Regions from separate parts of the Paenibacillus sp. FSL L8-0340 genome, predicted to be linked through region 3. Evidence: riboswitches for the same ligand, from Rfam matches in the RefSeq annotation. Region 3 holds a riboswitch; each other region holds the start of a gene.

Region 1 (4,492 bases), 2.7 Mb from region 3:
ATCATATCCAAATCGCTTCCGCTGAGCCCGCAGTTCTTCAATAGCCTTTTGGATGCTTCAATAGCCATATAAAGCGTGCTCTCTTCATAGTCCGCCGCGTAATAACGATCCTTACGGCCAAAGAACTCCCAAATGCCGATAAGCTTGTCCGCTGAAGCTCCGGCCTGCAGAGCCAATTCCTCATTGCTGATCTTATAGGCAGGATGGTACACTTCGGTGCTTATTATTTTGACATTAGCCATGGTCGACCACCCTCTGCTTAGATTTAGGATATACGATTTAGGATTTAACGATTGCCCATGCCTCTTCCACCGTGTCCACAAAATGTCCTTTAAATCCGGCGCTTGGAGCTACTCTCTGTAATTGAGATTTGGCTACCACTTTCTTCGGATTCACCAGAACCGCATGTTTAAATCCGTTATACAGCACATAGCAGCGTTCCAGAACCGGCAATATCTCCGGCTTGAAGGGCGCCATATCATTGCAGTCAATAATCAGAGACATCTCGTGAATCGGCAAGGTCGGCATGGACGCCTCGAATATTTCCACTTCTTTTACCGTTTCAGCCAATTCGGCAAATCCATGCAAGCTGATGAAGATGGTGTTGAATTCCGGGTACATTTTAGTTTCTGCGATCATTTTTTAACGACACTCCTCTAGTTGTTTTTTCAATTTGTGATTGCGGGATTCATTGGAAATAGGTTGATACCCAAGATTTACCGCTTTCCTGCTATCATCAAATTGCATTTTTTGATAGTTTCTAAAAATTTATTTAGGGCCTTCTGACTATTGTACGAAGCACAATAAAGTCATTCGCGTCGCGTGAGATCAAAGTGTCTTTATTAAAATACACAAAATTGTCCGCACTGCGGTTTCGTTCCCCAAGCAAAAAGAGTTCCCCGCTTCGGAGGTTCACTCCGCGGGCTACCAGTTTATTGTTCATCATTTCCGAGAACACCGCATAATTGTCACCCACGATTAATAGATCATTCCGGTCGCCAATTACCCATTCACGCTTAAGCAATACTTTAACAGGGGCTCCGGCTTTACTGCGGTCCATCGTCATATAAATGAAGTAATTTTTGGTCTTGCCGGCAGTATCCACTTCTTTGGAGTCAATCATCCAGACAATATCTTTACCATTCGAAGCTACGAGGTTGAAGGATTCATTTTCTTTCAGCTTATAAATCTCAGTTGTTTTTGAACTTGGCAGATCATACAGATACAACGTGCCGGTGTCCCATTTGCTATAGATGAACTTGTCATCTACAAACTGGTAGACCTGATCAAAACCGAGATCATTAATGGTCTGGGTTTCCAGCGTCGTTTTGTTAGTGAAGTAAAAATATGAGCTACTGCTGTGTGCATAATATTTATCACCCACACCGAGTAATTCCGGATTATTCACTTCCAGCGGAAGCTCGCTTGTTTTTTTGGTTTTCAAATTGTACTGTACCAGCTTCTTCGGGTAGATATTAATTTGCTTAGTCACTTCAATTGTGGACTCATAATAATAAACACTGTCTCCCAGGAGCTGCAAGTTCGTTTTGAACGTGTTAGTTGAAGTGACCTTCTCCGTCGTCTTCTTCTTCCAGTTATGTAAGTACAGCTGATAAGCCCCTTTGCTATCCTTCTCCAGTGAAGCGATCGTGTCACCTGTGAACTTATAGTTGTAGTCAAGCGGCATGTTATATGCAGTTTTGACATCCGTAAAAGTGTACTTCGCAGCTGCGTGGACCGGAGTGGCAATCAGGGGGCCTGCAGCCAAGACCGCAGCCAGAATAAACGTTAAGCCTGGCCTCAATTTGTGGCGAATCTTCAAAAACATGTTTTTTTATTCTCCTTTTGTTGTATTTAGACAACAAAAAACCAAACTACATGAGCGTCCCCGCTGTCATGCCGCTTTCGTGAGCGGTTTAGACCGGTGGCTTTGCGTCTTCCGCCTTTCGGCGGAGTTGCCTTTGTTCATCAGCTGGCGCTTCCGAATCACAAACATATTTTGGTATTTATTATCTATCTAAATTTATAATTCGACAATAGCAGTCATTATCCTCCTTTTTTCTCACATTCAAATATTGTTCGCTGTATCTGTTTGGCTACGATAGTGCATAGATCCGTTTGACCAGAATATCAGCGGTTTATAGCTCTCCATATGGGATATTCTGCGCGCTAAAAAATCTGTCAAGCCCTCGCTGTGGACCAAACAGTACAAATCAACATCCGAGTAAGCATCCTGCTCTCCTCTGGCATGTGCGCCTTTCAGAAATACCGCCCTGACTGCCGGATCACCCTTTACGGCCAGGCCTACCTGACGGATTGCTTCGTCTTGTTTCATTCTCTCTTCCCCCTGCAATGTGTAGTATGATCTGAACATAATCTTTCTTTTTTATTAAAAGTGAGAAATATTGTGGCGCTGGTGCGTCTTATATACAAATAAATCAATTGGAGGCACTGGATGAAGGCACAGGAAAACGACGAACAAATCATTGCCGAAGTGCTGCAGGGCAACCGGGAGGCCTTTGCGGTACTTGTAGACAAATACAAGTCAAGCTTGTATGGTCTGCTGCTCGGTATGGGCGCCAGTCACCAGGATGCACAGGATTTGGCCCAGGAAACATTTATTAAGGCATACCAGAAACTCCGCGGGCATCATAGCCAATCAAGCTTTGCGGCTTGGCTGTACGCCATTGCGATCAACCACTTCAGGTCACTGAAAAGGCGGAAATCCCCAGGCCTAACAAGCAGTAACTTACTGGAGGAGAAGGATCGCGGGCCAACCCCTGAAGAGCAGTATATGCGTAAGGAAGACGAGCTTGAAATGCACCGGAAATTGTCCAAGCTTCCAGAACGATACCGGATTGTACTGCTGCTTCGCTATACCAATGAATTATCCTATGAGGAAATCTCAGCGATAACGGGAATGCCTATGCATCAGGTCAAAAATTGTCTCCACCGCGCCCGTCAAAAGCTGAAGAAACAATGGTCGAAATCCAGGGAGGGTTCCAATGAAAAAATGGGCTTACACCAATCACAATGACTTGTCCGGCACTGATAACGATCTATTGACGGATTCACAATTGTATACAAGCTCTAATCTAGCTGATGATTTCACAGAGCGCGTTATGGAACAAGTTCGCAATACAGAGATACTGCCTGCCTCCGGGCAACAATTATCCGAGATATCCGGAATGCAAACGGGCCGCACCCTAAAAGGAGGTTTAAAGTGGGGCAGCACTGTTGCTGCAGTGATAGGAATTGCTTCATTACTGTTCTTTATAGGCAAATCAGGTACAGTGTCAGAGACGCTGTCCAACCCTCCACAGAAGCCGTTCCTCCTTGCCAACCAGTGGGCAGAGCTTGGTCTTCTGGACGCCAAAATACTCGGAGTGGTGCAGCAGCCTGGCATAGAGAAAACCGATAAAGGCTATACCTTTGTCCTGCAGGACGTAGTGGCTGATCCTACCCGTTTGGTGCTTAACATTAGCATTACGGATAAAACCGGACATGCTGCCAACGACGCAATGTCCAAATTTAATACCAGCCAATTGGAAATCCATGATGAACAAGGACACAACATCGGAGAACTGAAAGAGATCATGCCCTTGGCCAGTGACATTTATGGAAACTCTGGTCAAGCCTCTCTGCTGTTGACTTACGTATTCCCTGATGAAGGCCCAGGAAGCACCGTAGTTATTCAAGGCAATATTCATGAACTGGCTTCAAACAGTGAAACAGAAAAGGTAGTCGCCGGAGACTGGAGTTTTAGCTATGAAGCAGATATGACCGCAGCACAGGCATTATCGGTAACCACAGATTTGAAGGACCATGTCTATAAAACTCCGGATGGGATGAAGCTGGAGATGGATCAAGTAATGCATACACCTGCAGGTGTCACACTGAAATTCAACACCTCGCTTACTGGAGAGGCAGCCAGCCTTATTTCTGCCAATCTTAATAACGCTCTTGGGCTCATGTTCCATTTTGAGGATGAGAAAGGTGAAGAAGTTTCAAGAATCAACCGTTACAAGTCCGGATATATTACCGACACTTCCTTCGGCTACACTGTCAGATCAACAGAACAAGCCGGCAAGCTGCACTGGACCTACTATTTCAAGAGCCTTCCATATGACAGCCGGCAAGTACGGTTCATCCTGGATGGTTACAATAGTCCCGTCAAGTCTAACGATTCAGTGACGTTCCATCCTCATGAGCTTAATGAGAAACCCGCAGTATTTAGTGCTCAAGGTGATGTGCTGAAGGTGAACAAGATGGAGATCAAAGAAATTAAGGATGAACCGGGAATATCCGGCTGGATGTCGGTCAGCGGCGAATTCACCAACAGATTTGCCAATGACAAGTGGGTCGCCCTCGATGGTAAAGGAAAGGAATACAAAGTTATCTTTAGAGGTGGTTTCACTATGGATGAGACAGTCACATTCGGTGAGACGGGCAATCATGTGAATGAAGCCTATCTTATTGCCAAAGGCATGAC
Region 2 (4,492 bases), 610 kb from region 3:
GCGCTCGCAGGAACAGTACCCTTCACTTGGCTTGGGCTTTCCCACATTAGACGCGCTCTGGCATCCCCTTGATTCTCGTAATACTCCACTTTAATATCATATAGCTGCCCGGCATTCAGGCTGATGCTTCCCATGCGTTCGGTTCCACTCTGTTTCATCCAGCTGTCAATCACAAGACTGTCATTGACCCAAACGCGGATGCCGTCATCTGAAGTAGTATAGATTGTGTACGTTTCACTGTAGAGCGGCTTAATCTTGCCGCTCCAGCGTACGGAGAAGAAATCGATGCCGATTGCAGCATCCGGGGTGCCTTGACGCCAATTGAAATCAAGAATGGCGTCGTTACGTACAAGTGCCGGAGTGCCTGACAGCAGCATATTATTGAAATATTCTGCCTTTAGTCCATTCTCAGCAGGTGCTGCTGTCGGTGTTGGCACTGGTGTTGGTGCTGCTGTCGTTTGCACCGGTGTTGGCGTTGGAGCTGGCATCGGTGTTGGTGCTGCCGTTGGCATTGGTGCTGGCGTCGGTGTTGGCGTTGGTGCTGGCGTCGGTGTTGGTGTTGCCGTTGGCACCGGTGTTGGCGTTGCTGTCGGTGTTGGCACCGGTGTTGGTGCTGCCGTTGCCGTTGAGGCTGGTGCTGCTGTCGCCGCTAAAGCCGGTTTTGCAATCAGGCTGAGTGTACTGTCCAATTCTGTCTGGCTGGCAGCAGCTGCCCCGGCATTCACAAACAATGCGCTGGCCGGAACCGTCACTTTGGCTTGGCTTTGACTTTGCCACATTAAGCGGATATTCGCATCGCCGGCATTCTCGTAATACTCAACCTTGATGTCGTACAACTGACCGCCTGTTAAAGCGATGCTTCCGGTACGCTCGGCTCCGCTCTGTTTCATCCAGCTGTCAATGACAGCTTTACCGTTAATATAAACGCGGATACCGTCATCCGAAGTGGTAAAAAACTGATAAGTCTCACTATACGTTGGCTTGATTTGACCGGTCCAGCGGACGGAGAAGGAATCTATACCGATTGAAGGATCCGGCGAACCCTGGCGCCAGTTAAAATTAAGCAATGCATCATTGCGCACCAAGGCGGGCGTACCGGAAAGCGTCATGTTTTTGAAGTACTCTCCCTTAAGTCCGCTCACCACAGGCGCTTCCACTGAATCATTAGAGTCAGGCGTTGGTACAGGTGCTGGCGTAACCTTAGGTGTTGGCGTTGCCGTAGATGTTGCCGTTGGTGTTGGCGTCGATGTTGCCGTTGGCGTTGGCGTCGGTGTTGCCGTTGCCGTTGCTGTCGGTGTTGCCGTCGGTGTTGGCGCAGTGGCCGGTGCACTCCAACTCTTATATTGATCCCGGGTCAGTGTATAGCTATCGCTCATGAAACTCTTAATCGTAGTTGTGCTGTTTTTCTCATAGAGCATTTTTCCCCAGTTCATCATGAAAACGAAATTTTTCTGGGAGAGCTTCAGTTTGGCTGTGCTGGGCATCTCACCGTTCTCACCAATACCTATCGGTTTACCGGCAGCCAGACTAAGCAAACTGTCATAGTACTTATTCATATAATCGTTATCATATATATCTGCTGCAAGAACATCCACTTTGCTAGCGCCCGGATAGGTCAGCGCATAAGGATCGGACCAGGCATTCGGTGCATTAGGGTTCCATACCCACAACAGATTGTTTAATTGATGAACGTTCACGAAACGGTCATACATAATATTCCACAGTTCAGCAAAATTACTTTTCTTCCCCCACCAGAACCAGTTGCCGTTCATTTCATGATAAGGTCTCCAAAGTACAGGAACGCCCGCATCCCGCAAGCTTTTAAGAGACACCGCCACTTTATCCAGATCCGTGATCAGGCTGGCGTATTCTGTCGTGCCCGGCGTTACATACCTGTTAAATTCCGCTTGGGTGAGCGGCTTCTGCACATTGGACCAGAGGTACGCCGTCCCCGGCAGATTCTGATGAAAGGTCATTGTGACAATGCCGCCGTTCTTGTACCAGTTGATCGCGCTGTTCACCACATTCTTGCGCTGCGAAGCAGCCGTACTCTCCGACTGGCCGCTAATTACGCCAAGCTCATATCCGTGAAGAGCAGCATATTCTCCGCTTGTTCCCTTCAGCTTGTTGCTGAATTCATCCGGGCTCTCCAAATAATCGTGCTGTCCAGTGATAATCCCTTTTCCGGTAATGGAATAGAGGTTACTAAGCAGCTTGACAGCTTCGGCTGAAGCGTCCGGATTAACCGGCACTGCTGTGCTTGATGAGGCTTCTGCGGTTGAAGGCGACAGCCCAAACCCTAAAGGCACAGTGGTTAACAATATGGCAAGAGACAACAATGTGGACAGCAGACGAGACTTACGGTAAGTTTTCAAAATTATCTTCCTTTCGGTAGCCAGGCTGCCACTCTTGCGAAGGCCCTATGGCTTTGCGTCCCTATCTTTCGATTAGGTTTGCCTTGTCGTTTTGGAAGGATTTATCCCTCTTACCGTAAGTATCGTCCCTATGAAGTTTTTATTTAGAGCATTAATAAAAATAGATTAATAAATGGTTCTAAATGCCTGTTTTAGATTTGCAACAATTGGTTAAATAGATTATTTAGGCCTACGAGATAAACTGTTGCAAAGCTATATCTTCCCAATCCAAGGTGATGCGGATGTTATCCTCTTCTACCAGTTCCGAACCGGTCTGTACCTCAATAAACTCTACATCCGTCAGCGCAAGGATCGCATGTTTGGTGCCTTCCGGTATACGAACCACATCTCCTGCCTTGACATTATGCATCTTCTCATTAATCACAATGCTTGCTTCACCGCTGACAAATGTCCAAATTTCACTGCGTTTATGGTGCAGCTGGTAACTGATATTTTTACCCTCTTCGATAAAAATCCGTTTGGTCAGCACTTCATTTCCCTCATCGTATTTCACATAATCTATGACTTTATAATGGCCCCAGCGGCGTTCTTCGTACATCGGTCTTTGTTCAAAAGACTTCAGCACTTCCTTGATTCTCGGACTCTCCGCTTTATGGGTAACCAAAATCCCGTCCGGGCTGGCAGCGATAATCAGATCCTTCGCACCGATCACCGTAATCGGAATATCCAGCTCATTAATCAGGCATGTGCCTTCGGAATCCGCCGTCACGAACCCTTTGCCTACATGATTGCTGTTCATTTCTTCAGTTAGCGTGTTCCAGGTTCCCAGATCCTTCCAGAACCCGGCATAAGGCTGAACTACGATTTTCTCCTCTTTTTCCACCACTTCATAGTCAAAGCTGATGGAAGCAAGCAGTTTGTACTGCTTCTGCAGTTCCTCATAGTTCAGCGGCAATCCCTTACGCTGCAGAATATCAAGCAGATAACCCAGGCGGAACGCGAACACGCCGCAGTTCCAGAGGGCATTCCGGCTGATCAGTTCCTCGGCCTGCTCACGGTCAGGTTTCTCCTGGAAGTGGCTTACCTGCAGATAGCCGCTTGCTCCCGCCTCAGCGCTGGTAGGAATGATGTATCCGTATTTTTCTGAAGCATGTTCGGGTACTACACCCATTAGCGCCAGGTTCGCTCCGCTCTCCTGCATCGTTTGCTCAAGCTGCACTACTGTATCGAAGAAGGCGGCTTCCACATAAGGATCGACCGGGAGGATGGCCACGGTCTCGCTTGGCGAAACGCCTTCCATGGAATACAGGTAGGCTGCTGTCAGGGCAATCGCCGGAAACGTATCGCGGCGTTCCGGCTCAACGATGATAGGCACCTCGCTGCCAAGCTGGCTCTGAATCATTTCCACCTGGCTGCGGCCGGTAGCCAGATAAGCCGAACCCGACATATTAGCTTCCTCCAGCTGCCGCCATACCCGTTGCACCATGGATTCCGGTTCCCCCGTTGGGCTCTCAAGTACCTTCAGAAATTGCTTCGAACGTGAATCGTTAGACAATGGCCAGAGACGTTTACCTGAACCGCCTGATAGAAGTACCAGTTTCATATGGAACCCTCCTCATTATGTGTTGACGCAAAAATATCGGATTGTTATTGTGAGCTACGAGCTAAACAGCAACCTCGAGATGCTAGAATGTTTATAGCGCGCTGTTGCTGCGCGATAGCCTTCAGATACAACTGTTACGGGAGTCACTGCAAGGAATGTTTGGACTTTCGGCCGCTGTTGTCTGCAGATTTCTTGATTTATACCGCTGTCCGCGGTGGAAATCCGCAGACAAAGGCGGACGCATTCGCTCCTACAGTTCCAAAATTCCTCTCCGTTCCATTCCATAACAGCTTCCTTAGATGGATTCCAGCTGGGCTATGCGCCCTAGCAAGACATTCACGCCCGCGGCTTGCACCCGCAGGCGAAGCTCCCTGCTAAAGATCCGGCATTGCCGCTTGGTTGGCGGCAGGTAAGAGCGAAGTGCTTTACAGAGCTGAGAACTTAGCAGAGCAAGCTTGAGGCTTAGACCGCACCAGCCACGCTGGCCGAATACCCGCTCAGTCCGCCCATTTGC
Region 3 (4,492 bases):
CATGGTAGCCTCGCCTGCGAGAAATGTACGTATAACAGATGATTGAAATCTAAACGATTGTTGTATAATAACCCTTAAAACGTAGTAAACACCGTATAAAAAGGCCGCTTCCGGGGATTCTCTCTCCGAAAGCGGCCTGAATTATGTTAAGAACATAGCTTATAGACTGCTATTGGCCTTAGTGTGATTCAATGAAAGCCTCAGCGTTTTCGTCTGCTGGTTCTTGCCGTTCTGCTCAGCAGCAGACCTACTCCGGCAATAGCGAGACCGGTAATATAATAAGGTGCCGGGCTGGCTTCACCCGTCTGCGGCAGACTCTCGGCTGGATCCACAGGACCCAGCGGTATTTCTTCATCAAGAATAACTTCTTCATCCGGTACCGAAGCAGGTACTGGGACAGTCACTGGAGTAGTCTCCGGCGTTGGCTGCACAGACGAAGGTGTGGTCACAGGGCCCAAAGGCAGCGGATCCTCATCAATCGTAATCTCCTGATCGTCATTCGTACCAATCACCGTTGGTGTCGGAGATGGCGTTAGCGTCGGGTCTACCGTTGGTGCTACACTCGTCGGCGCTGGCGTTGGGTCTACCGTTGGTACTACACTCGTCGGCGCTGGCGTTGGGTCTACCGTTGGCGCTACGCTTGTCGGCGCTGGCGTCGGGTCTACCGTTGGCGCTACGCTTGTCGGCGCTGGCGTTGGGTCTACCGTTGGTGCTACGCTTGTCGGCGCTGGCGTTGGGTCTACCGTTGGCGTTACACTTGTCGGCGCTGGCGTTGGGTCTGCCGTTGGTGTCGGTGTCGGTGTTGGTGTCGGTGTCGGTACCGGCGTTGGCGTTGGCGTCGCCGTTGGTGTCACCGTTGGCGTTGGCGTCGGTGTTGGTACCGGCGTTGGTGTTGGCGTCGCCGTCGGTATCGGTGTCGGTGTTGGCGTCGTCGTCGGTATCGGCGCTGGTGTTGGTGTTGGCGTTGGTGTCGGCACCGGTGTTGGCGTTGGTGTTGGCGTCGCCGTCGGTATCGGCGTCGGTGTTGGCGTCGTCGTCGATATCGGCGCTGGTGTTGGTGTTGGCACCGGTGTTGGCACCGGTGTTGGCACCGGTGTCGGCGTTGGTATCGCCGTCGGTGTTGGCGTCGCCGTCGGTGTTGATGTTGGTACCGGAGTTGGCGTTGGCGTCGCCGTTGCCGTCGGTATCGGCGTCGGTACCGGCGTTGGCGTTGGCGTCGGCGTTGGCGTTGGCGTTGGCGTCGCCGTCGGTGTTGGCGTCGCCGTTGGTGTCGGTGTCGCCGTTGGTGTCGGTGTTGGCGTCGGTGTCGGTACCGGCGTTGGCGTTGGCGTCGCCGTTGGTGTCGGTGTTGGCGTCGGCGTTGGTGTCGGTGTTGGCGTCGCCGTCGGTATCGGCGTCGGTGTTGGCGTCGCCGTTGGTGTCGGTGTCGCCGTTGGTGTTGGTGTTGGCGTTGGTACCGGCGTTGGCGTCGCCGTCGGTGTCGGTGTCGCCGTTGGTGTCGGTGTTGGCGTCGCCGTCGGTGTCGCCGTTGGTGTCGGTGTCGGTGTTGGCGTCGCCGTCGGTGTCGCCGTCGGTGTCGCCGTTGGTGTCGGTGTCGGTGTTGGCGTCGCCGTCGGTGTCGCCGTTGGTGTCGGTGTCGGCCCGACTGGCGGCACCGTTCCCTCAAAGGTATGATGATGCATCTGAATATAACCGCTGAATCCTTTTGCAATAAGAGTACCATGCAGCTCAGCACGGCTGAACGCCACAAAGGCATGAGGCGCTAACATGGAGCCTTCAATGGTCGTGTTGCCATTAGCTACAGAAGAAGCTTCGTAGAAGTTGAACAACACATTATGAGATTTTCCGTTCCACATTTGAAAATCCGGAATGACGACCTTATTCCCGCTTACATTGATAATTACCGTGGCGTTTCCTGCAATATTGAACTGGAGACCGTTGGTAACCGCCAAATCCGCAGCAGTCAAATGAATGACATTAAAGGAATCCGGAGCGTTAATCGTCATTTTCCCTCCATCTCTGACAAAGGGCTGCGTTTGTTTCAGAGCAGCGAGTTCACTCGAACGCTGAATCAAAAATTGCTCCTCAGCTTGAAAATCGATCGGATGATCCTGCCGCTTACCTCCTTTAAGATCGGCTCCTGAACTTTTCATACTGCCTCCATACACAGAGGTGCCATAAACTGTTCCATTTGAAAAGTCGATGTCTTTGCCGGCGATAAGCACATCTCCGCCCACAGCATCCTTGGATACGCCATATCCCTGAAGAGTAATGTTCCCTGCAGCAGCGAGCCGTCCGTGGATCTGGTCATTGCTTTGTGCAAAATCTCCAAAGATAAAGGCGTTGAAATTCCCGGCGACTCCCAGCACCGGTGTTGGGGTGTACGGCATACTTGCCGCCGCTTCTGCATTGATCCCCGGATGAAGCATATTGCCGACGGTTAAAACCCCCGTCAGAATCAAGGCTAATGATTTTTTCCTCAACAATGATATGTACCTCCTATGTAACTATTCTATGAATGCACAGATTAGCCCGTAACAACAAAAAGACCGCCAAGAAGGGTTAGCTTCATGGCGGCCGGACGATCGTGGCACCTTTAGAGTGCTGTAGATTCCTGACTTTGCGTCCCGCTCTTTCGAACGGTTTGCGATTATACATGAGAAGTTGGTAACAGTTGTTTTCTATGTAGTCTATGACTTTTGTTACTTTCGGACTAGAATCAGTCTATCTCTTCACCCCTCCGTTTGTCAATCTATTCCTTATTTTTTTTGCTAGATTCTCTGAAAAAGTCCTCAATTCCGCAACACATAAGGGTTTCGTTGTATTCACCGATCACATAAAACAAATTTTCAATATTAAAAATTAGTATATTCGAACCATTTTTCAACTCATGTCGAAACAGCAAAAAAACTGTCGCCAGCTCTTGGCAGCAGTTTTTAGTCATTGTCAATTTACATAAGTCAGCGGGCAACGGCCGGACTTAGGATTTGTATATTTTATAACAGCTGAACCCAGCCGATCATGGACATCCATAGTGGAACACTTAAAAACAACCCGAACAACAACCCGCGGCGGAGACTTCCCTCATAATTCATCACAATTCTCCTTTTTAATGAGCTTTATTTTTCAATATTTATTATTTCAATTTTAATATAAAATAATTCTTATAATTATTTTGTGAATTATGTCACATTGTTTCAGTTGTTTAGAAATTCCATTGATTAATTTTTGAATAATCGGTTAAAATACGAATATATGTTCTTATTAGAGGTGATTGAATTTATGCATAGAGCGGAGAGTAACGATAATACACTGGTCAAATCCTATATATTGCTTCCGCTGATTTTATCAGCCTTTGAACGGGATTCAGCCATTATGTCGACACAACTGCGGACCCCCGTCCCATACATGGATGTTCTCCGTACTGCTGCGAATGCGGCTACTGCCGATCTGAGGGATGTGCGCGCCGAAATGAGGAAACGCGGAGTTAAAGTCTATGAACAGCAGCGGCTCCAGGTCGGCATCGAGGCCAAATTTATATGCCGGGGATATCATGAACGGATGCTGCTGCTGGATGACGTCATCGCTGCACAGGCCGCTATCCATATGCGCAAATACCTGGGACTCGATATCTCCGGCTACCACAGCTATGAGGAACAGTACAAAATCAAATCCGGCCCTCAAGCAAGCCTATAGACTTTGGAGCGTTGAAGAATAAAAACAGGCCTCGCCATGGGAGTCGGCAAGACCTGAATAAAGTACCTGCTATAAATTACATTAAAACCTTCCAATAGCCCAATGTGCCGAAAATAACTACCAGCGCCACGGGATATAGAATTCTCCGGCTTACCTTATCCTTAAACGTAAGAAATAAACATAACATGCAAAGCCACGCAATAAGAAGACTGCCCATTTCCTATGCATACGCTCCTTCCTGAACAACCTGATTGGCTCCGGCAGAGATAAAGATACACAAAGCCCTATATTTAAAAAGATACCCGGGCGGTATCCCTTTCATACTTGTATTTCACCGGACCGCCGGAACAGGATACTCCCAGAAGCCCAGTCGGCCCTTGGCCGGAATGTTCCCCTCCAGAGGAGTGACCCCCGTCAGTTCCCAGGCAAACCGTCCCTCCCTATAATCTCCAAAGATATATTCGCTGCCGTAGGGCCAGCCTTCTTCAGCCATACCAGCTGTAACTTCATAACAGTTTATCAGCGAACCTGTCGCTATAATCGCTCCGGCAGGCAAATTGTCAGCTGTAAGACCGTGACGGGCGAGCACCGATTGGAAAGGCTCCTGTAGGCATATTGCCTTATCAATCTTCAAACCGGCATGAATGGCGATTTCACCCCGGTAAGCCGTTCTCCAGGAACGGGTCTCGAATGATTTTTCACCAAGCGCAATGAGCGTCGCCCAAGGCTGCCGTATCGTCAGGCATCGCATAACATCCTGCCCCCTCTCTGCAACAAAGGAAAGACGCAGTCCACC
Region 4 (4,492 bases), 900 kb from region 3:
TGCCGGCGGTAAGCACTGATTTCTCGGAGGACTGCTTCCCTACAGTCTGTGCGCTGATGGAGCCTGCCGCCTCGACTGTGGAGTCCGTGCATTCCGCTTCGTTCATTACGAAACGGACATTGCCGGAAGAGAACAGCTGGCTGTGCAGAATACCCTCCTTATGAACATGGAGATCTCCGCCGGATTTAATAATGCTATGCTGTGACGAGGCGATGTCGATCCGTGTATTCTCCTCCTGCATCCCGGATATGGCGTCATGCAAATCCTTCAACAGCTTCAGAAAGGTGCTTAGTACAGCATCCGTGAAAAAATCGGTGAACTGCCCCGGGTGCAGGAATACCTCCAGCATATGTCTCAATTGCTTGGTGTCGATAGGATAATCGGGATTCATCCCGGCAATAACCTCCTGGAGATCACTGATCAGGCCGGGGAGATGGTCATATTTGCTTTCCAGCAGCAGCATAACGACCAGACCGTATTTTACGGTTTGCTGGCGTGATTGGACGGTATTCGCCAACTGCTGCGACGCTTTTCTCAGACTGGTCATTTCCTCCATCAAGAGAGCGGAGTACATGCAGAGGCGGTTATGTCTCGCTCCATAATGACCGGAGTACAATTGGCTGCTGACAACCTTGCCCTGGACAAAAATGCTTCCGGTAGCAGTGATTGTCGCATGTGTAACGTCGCCGTATATGTATACATTTCCCAAAGCCTCAAGGATGGTCTGGTTTCCGATATCATTGGTGGCGACCACATCACCCGGGAACATCATTTTGGCGGCTTCGGGGTCCATGTCCCCGGGAACAAGATATGTCTGGGGAAAATCAAAAACCTTGCGGTTCAGACCAGATCCCGTTAAGCGGGGCCTTCCCTGGCGGAGGGAGGCGATCCCGCCGTCCGCCAGCAGGGTTGTACATTCTTTAGTGACCAGCTGAATATCTTGCGGCGGCGGGGAGGGAATAATTCCGCCATACACGTCGATGCCGGGCACTCCCTCTTCTGCAGGCAGCTTACGGGCAATGACCTCTCCCTCCTGGACAAAGGGAACCCTTGGATGGTTCAGGGAATCTGCAGGATCGGCAGTCCGAATGAATTCATATTCCCTGTCCTCGGCAAATAACAGCTCCAGCCGGGCATTTTTGCCGGGAATAGGGGCTTTACCCTCTGCGATGCAGACCGGGAGATAGGTAGGGTTGTTCAGCTCTGCATAAAGAGCCGGAATATTGAGCTCGCGCATAATGGAGCTTTTCTTGAAGCCGGCGATAATCTGGTCCACCGTGAGGGTGGACAGCAGCAGGCCGCAATTTGGTTCCGCCCGGACCGTGACATCTGCTGCAGCCGGGGAGCTGGCGAGCTTCCAGGCGTACTTTTCTGCACGGTAGAGCGTGAAGTAGGCCTTCAGTCTATCTTCGGATACAGTGATCTGATACTGCGGCTTCTCGCAAATCTCCCAGGTGATACGGTCCGTGGGGGTTACCTCCGTAGGATCTGTCACCGTCTTCCGGTTAATATTCAACACCACAGGGTGAACGGAGGAAATGACAGCGGGTTTGCCGCCGGGCAGAGGAGGAGTAATAAATATTTGGTTGTTCTGTACGATAATACGTCCGTTCTTATCCTCATCTCCCTCACGGAGCGGCTTAACCTGCACTGAGGGCAGAGCCGGAAGATCGGGGTTACCGATTGGCGTTGTGGTATGAAATACATGCCCGAATTTTTTCTCGATGATATGCTGTGGCATTACTCTAACCTCGCTTCTTCGTATAATCAATGGTATCTGTACAGAAAAGAGCATCATGGACTATGATAGATTGTCTTCACCTACCGGTACCCAAGTCACATCTCAATTGGCAGCCTGGCGACCATGAATGGATAGTCTCACATTCTTAGGCCCATCGCTTTGCGTCCTGCCCTTTCGGGAAGTTTGCCTTTAAAAAAATAGATCAATGATATACATTCAGCATGAGGTCATTTAATCGACTCAAATCGACAGGGAATGTTCAATACTGGGTTGGTTGCCAATATAATTCTACAAACAAGCTTAATTCTAGTACTTTAGTATTAATTTTTCAACTTAATAATAATAAATCTCTCTGGTATCCCTTTAAAAGGGACGGCTTTGAGTCCAAGCGATATTACAAGCAAAAACGACCCTGCCTTCATCTCAAAGGACAGGGTCGTTTCTGCAAAAAAAGGACGCTCCCAAGCTTATAGCTTGTGGGAGAGCCCTCTTTTGACAAGATGTACGGCGCGCGCGCTTCCGGACCGGACGGAGGCTGGTGCCGGTATAACTGTAGCTGCATAATCGGCCCGTTCAATTTCCTCCAGCACCCGGTTCAGATGGGAGAAGACGGCTCCGAGATCGCGGACTGCTGTCAGCGAGCATTGACCCTGCAGCTCGGAGAACCAGGCAAACTGCAGATCCCGGGCGCGGCGCAGCGCTTCGGGGAGCGAACGGGTGCATTCGGCATCGGATAAAGTTTTGGTTCCATACAGGGCGATGCAGTCTGCGGTTGCCGTTACGACCTCTGTCATCCAGTCAGCTGCCGCATAATGTGCAGGCAGGAGGGAAATCTCCTCAGCGATCTCCTTGACGTAGCGGTGAACCTTCTGCAGATGCGAGGTTGCCTGTGTCAATGACCGCAATCCGCTGCGGCATTGATAATGGGATAACGTATAGTGCAGCTCTTTCTGCTGCTTGTCGCTCTTCGCCAGCAGTTGTCCGGAACGCACCAGCCTCTCCGGAGCCTGCTTAGAACTGCTGCTCTCTGCGGCGAGTCCGGTCAAGGCATCGGCCAGCAGCAGGGTCCCTTCCAGTGCCAGGCGTTTAACCTTGACGAACCCCCCGGGGGGGACGATAATCATATTTATTATTAAGGCAATCAGTACGCCGATTAAGGTCTCCGCGACTCTCCACACGATATAAGGGTCCTGATAAAAGGTCAATGCCAGCACGGAGGTCACACCGACCTGGGAAACGGCTTGAATGTTAATCCGGCAGGCGGTGGCCACACCGATGCCGATCAGCAGCATCAGCAGAATAGACAGTGCCCCCACGTCGAAGAAATGGCCCACGAGCAGGCTGACAATTCCACCGAGCACAACGCCCATCAGACGGTAAATCCCTTTTTCCAGTGAAGCCTTGACGCTTCCTTGGGTGATAAGAATTGCGGCAAGCGGTGCAAAGTATAAATAACTGTCGCCATGCAAGCTGTGAACCGCAAGCCAGGAGAGTGAAGCAGCAATCGTAACGCGTATCATATATAGAGATAATCCGAATTTTTCAAGGCGGTCCTGCAACCCCTCGTTCATGTTAGTCATCTTCTTTCACATCAATAAGAGAACATTTTTAGGTTTTCAGCAATTTTCATTATAGCACTCAAAAACAACAATAACGGGGCATAGTTTTTACGAACTTGTTAAGTTTCTGCGATGCATTTAACATTGTAAGCTATCGCATATATTGCATTAATCCTATATGCTATATATATTGAAGTGTGTCGAAGGAAGGGAGGAATTGTCGCTTATCAGCGCTGAGCATGCCACTTTAGATTGTTCCCTGCGAGAAGCGGGTAAAATAGGTTGTACTACATAAGGTAAGGGAGGTCGTTAGCCATAACTACCCTGGAAGACACTATTATTTCTTTTGACCAGGTTACCAAACAATATGACGATGAAGAAGCCGTGTTAAAAGGAGTCAGCTTCGAGATCGAACGCGGCAAATTCTATACACTGCTGGGACCCTCGGGCTGCGGAAAGACGACAATCCTGCGTCTGATCGCCGGGTTCGCTGAACCAACGGAAGGTTCCATTTATTTGAACGGCAAAATCATCAACCACATTCCCGCCAACGAACGGCAGGTCAATACGGTATTTCAGGACTATGCCTTGTTTCCGCACCTGAACGTATTTGAGAATGTGGCCTTTGGACTGCGGATCAAGAAGCTTAAGAAAGAGGTCATCACGCAAAAGGTGCAGGAGGCGCTGCGCTTCGTCAACCTTGTAGGCTACGATCAGCGGGCCATTAATGAAATGTCCGGCGGACAGAGGCAGCGTGTAGCGATTGCCCGGGCCATCGTCAATGAACCGCAGGTGCTGCTGCTCGATGAGCCTCTTTCGGCACTTGATCTGAAGCTGCGCACGGAAATGCAGTACATTCTGCGGGAAATGCAGCAGCGGCTGGGCATCACCTTTATCTTCGTTACCCATGACCAGGAGGAAGCGCTGGCCATGTCCGACTGGATTTTTGTCATGAACGGCGGACGTATTGAGCAGAGCGGAACGCCTAACGATATTTATGATGAGCCGATCAACCGCTTCGTGGCTGATTTCATCGGCGAGTCGAACATTGTGCCCGGTATGATGATTGAGGATTATATTGTTGAATTTAACGGCCACCGCTTTGAATGTGTGGATGCGGGGCTGAAGCCGAATGAAGCGGTGGAGATCGTGATCCGTCCGGAGGATCTGGAGATTGCTGCAGTTGAACAAG

What was found. A riboswitch is a leader RNA that binds a small molecule or an ion and turns the genes downstream of it on or off. The one in region 3 is predicted to bind cyclic di-GMP.
Region 1: linked by a shared signal. The riboswitch ahead of NST07_RS14515 (hypothetical protein) and the one ahead of NST07_RS02410 (collagen-binding domain-containing protein) in region 3 are both predicted to bind cyclic di-GMP.
Region 2: linked by a shared signal. The riboswitch ahead of NST07_RS05175 (PA14 domain-containing protein) and the one ahead of NST07_RS02410 (collagen-binding domain-containing protein) in region 3 are both predicted to bind cyclic di-GMP.
Region 4: linked by a shared signal. The riboswitch ahead of NST07_RS32450 (FapA family protein) and the one ahead of NST07_RS02410 (collagen-binding domain-containing protein) in region 3 are both predicted to bind cyclic di-GMP.

Annotation. Positions count from the first base shown of each region.
Region 1 is NZ_CP151967.1:3,246,139-3,250,630, reverse strand. It holds gene NST07_RS14525 (ketoacyl-ACP synthase III) at 1-242, opposite strand, end outside; gene NST07_RS14520 (hypothetical protein) at 280-639, opposite strand; gene NST07_RS14515 (hypothetical protein) at 773-1,828, opposite strand; cyclic di-GMP riboswitch class I at 1,879-1,970, opposite strand; gene NST07_RS14510 (hypothetical protein) at 2,069-2,335, opposite strand; gene NST07_RS14505 (sigma-70 family RNA polymerase sigma factor) at 2,456-3,037, shown strand; gene NST07_RS14500 (DUF4179 domain-containing protein) at 3,006-4,492, shown strand, end outside.
Region 2 is NZ_CP151967.1:1,135,888-1,140,379, reverse strand. It holds gene NST07_RS05175 (PA14 domain-containing protein) at 1-2,375, opposite strand, end outside; cyclic di-GMP riboswitch class I at 2,388-2,468, opposite strand; gene NST07_RS05170 (sugar phosphate nucleotidyltransferase) at 2,605-3,978, opposite strand; gene NST07_RS05165 (UDP-glucose/GDP-mannose dehydrogenase family protein) at 4,441-4,492, opposite strand, start outside.
Region 3 is NZ_CP151967.1:524,695-529,186, reverse strand. It holds gene NST07_RS02410 (collagen-binding domain-containing protein) at 201-2,486, opposite strand; cyclic di-GMP riboswitch class I at 2,570-2,659, opposite strand; gene NST07_RS02405 (hypothetical protein) at 3,283-3,696, shown strand; gene NST07_RS02400 (ASCH domain-containing protein) at 4,028-4,447, opposite strand.
Region 4 is NZ_CP151967.1:7,082,778-7,087,269, reverse strand. It holds gene NST07_RS32450 (FapA family protein) at 1-1,741, opposite strand, end outside; cyclic di-GMP riboswitch class I at 1,847-1,939, opposite strand; gene NST07_RS32445 (FUSC family protein) at 2,209-3,312, opposite strand; gene NST07_RS32440 (ABC transporter ATP-binding protein) at 3,625-4,492, shown strand, end outside.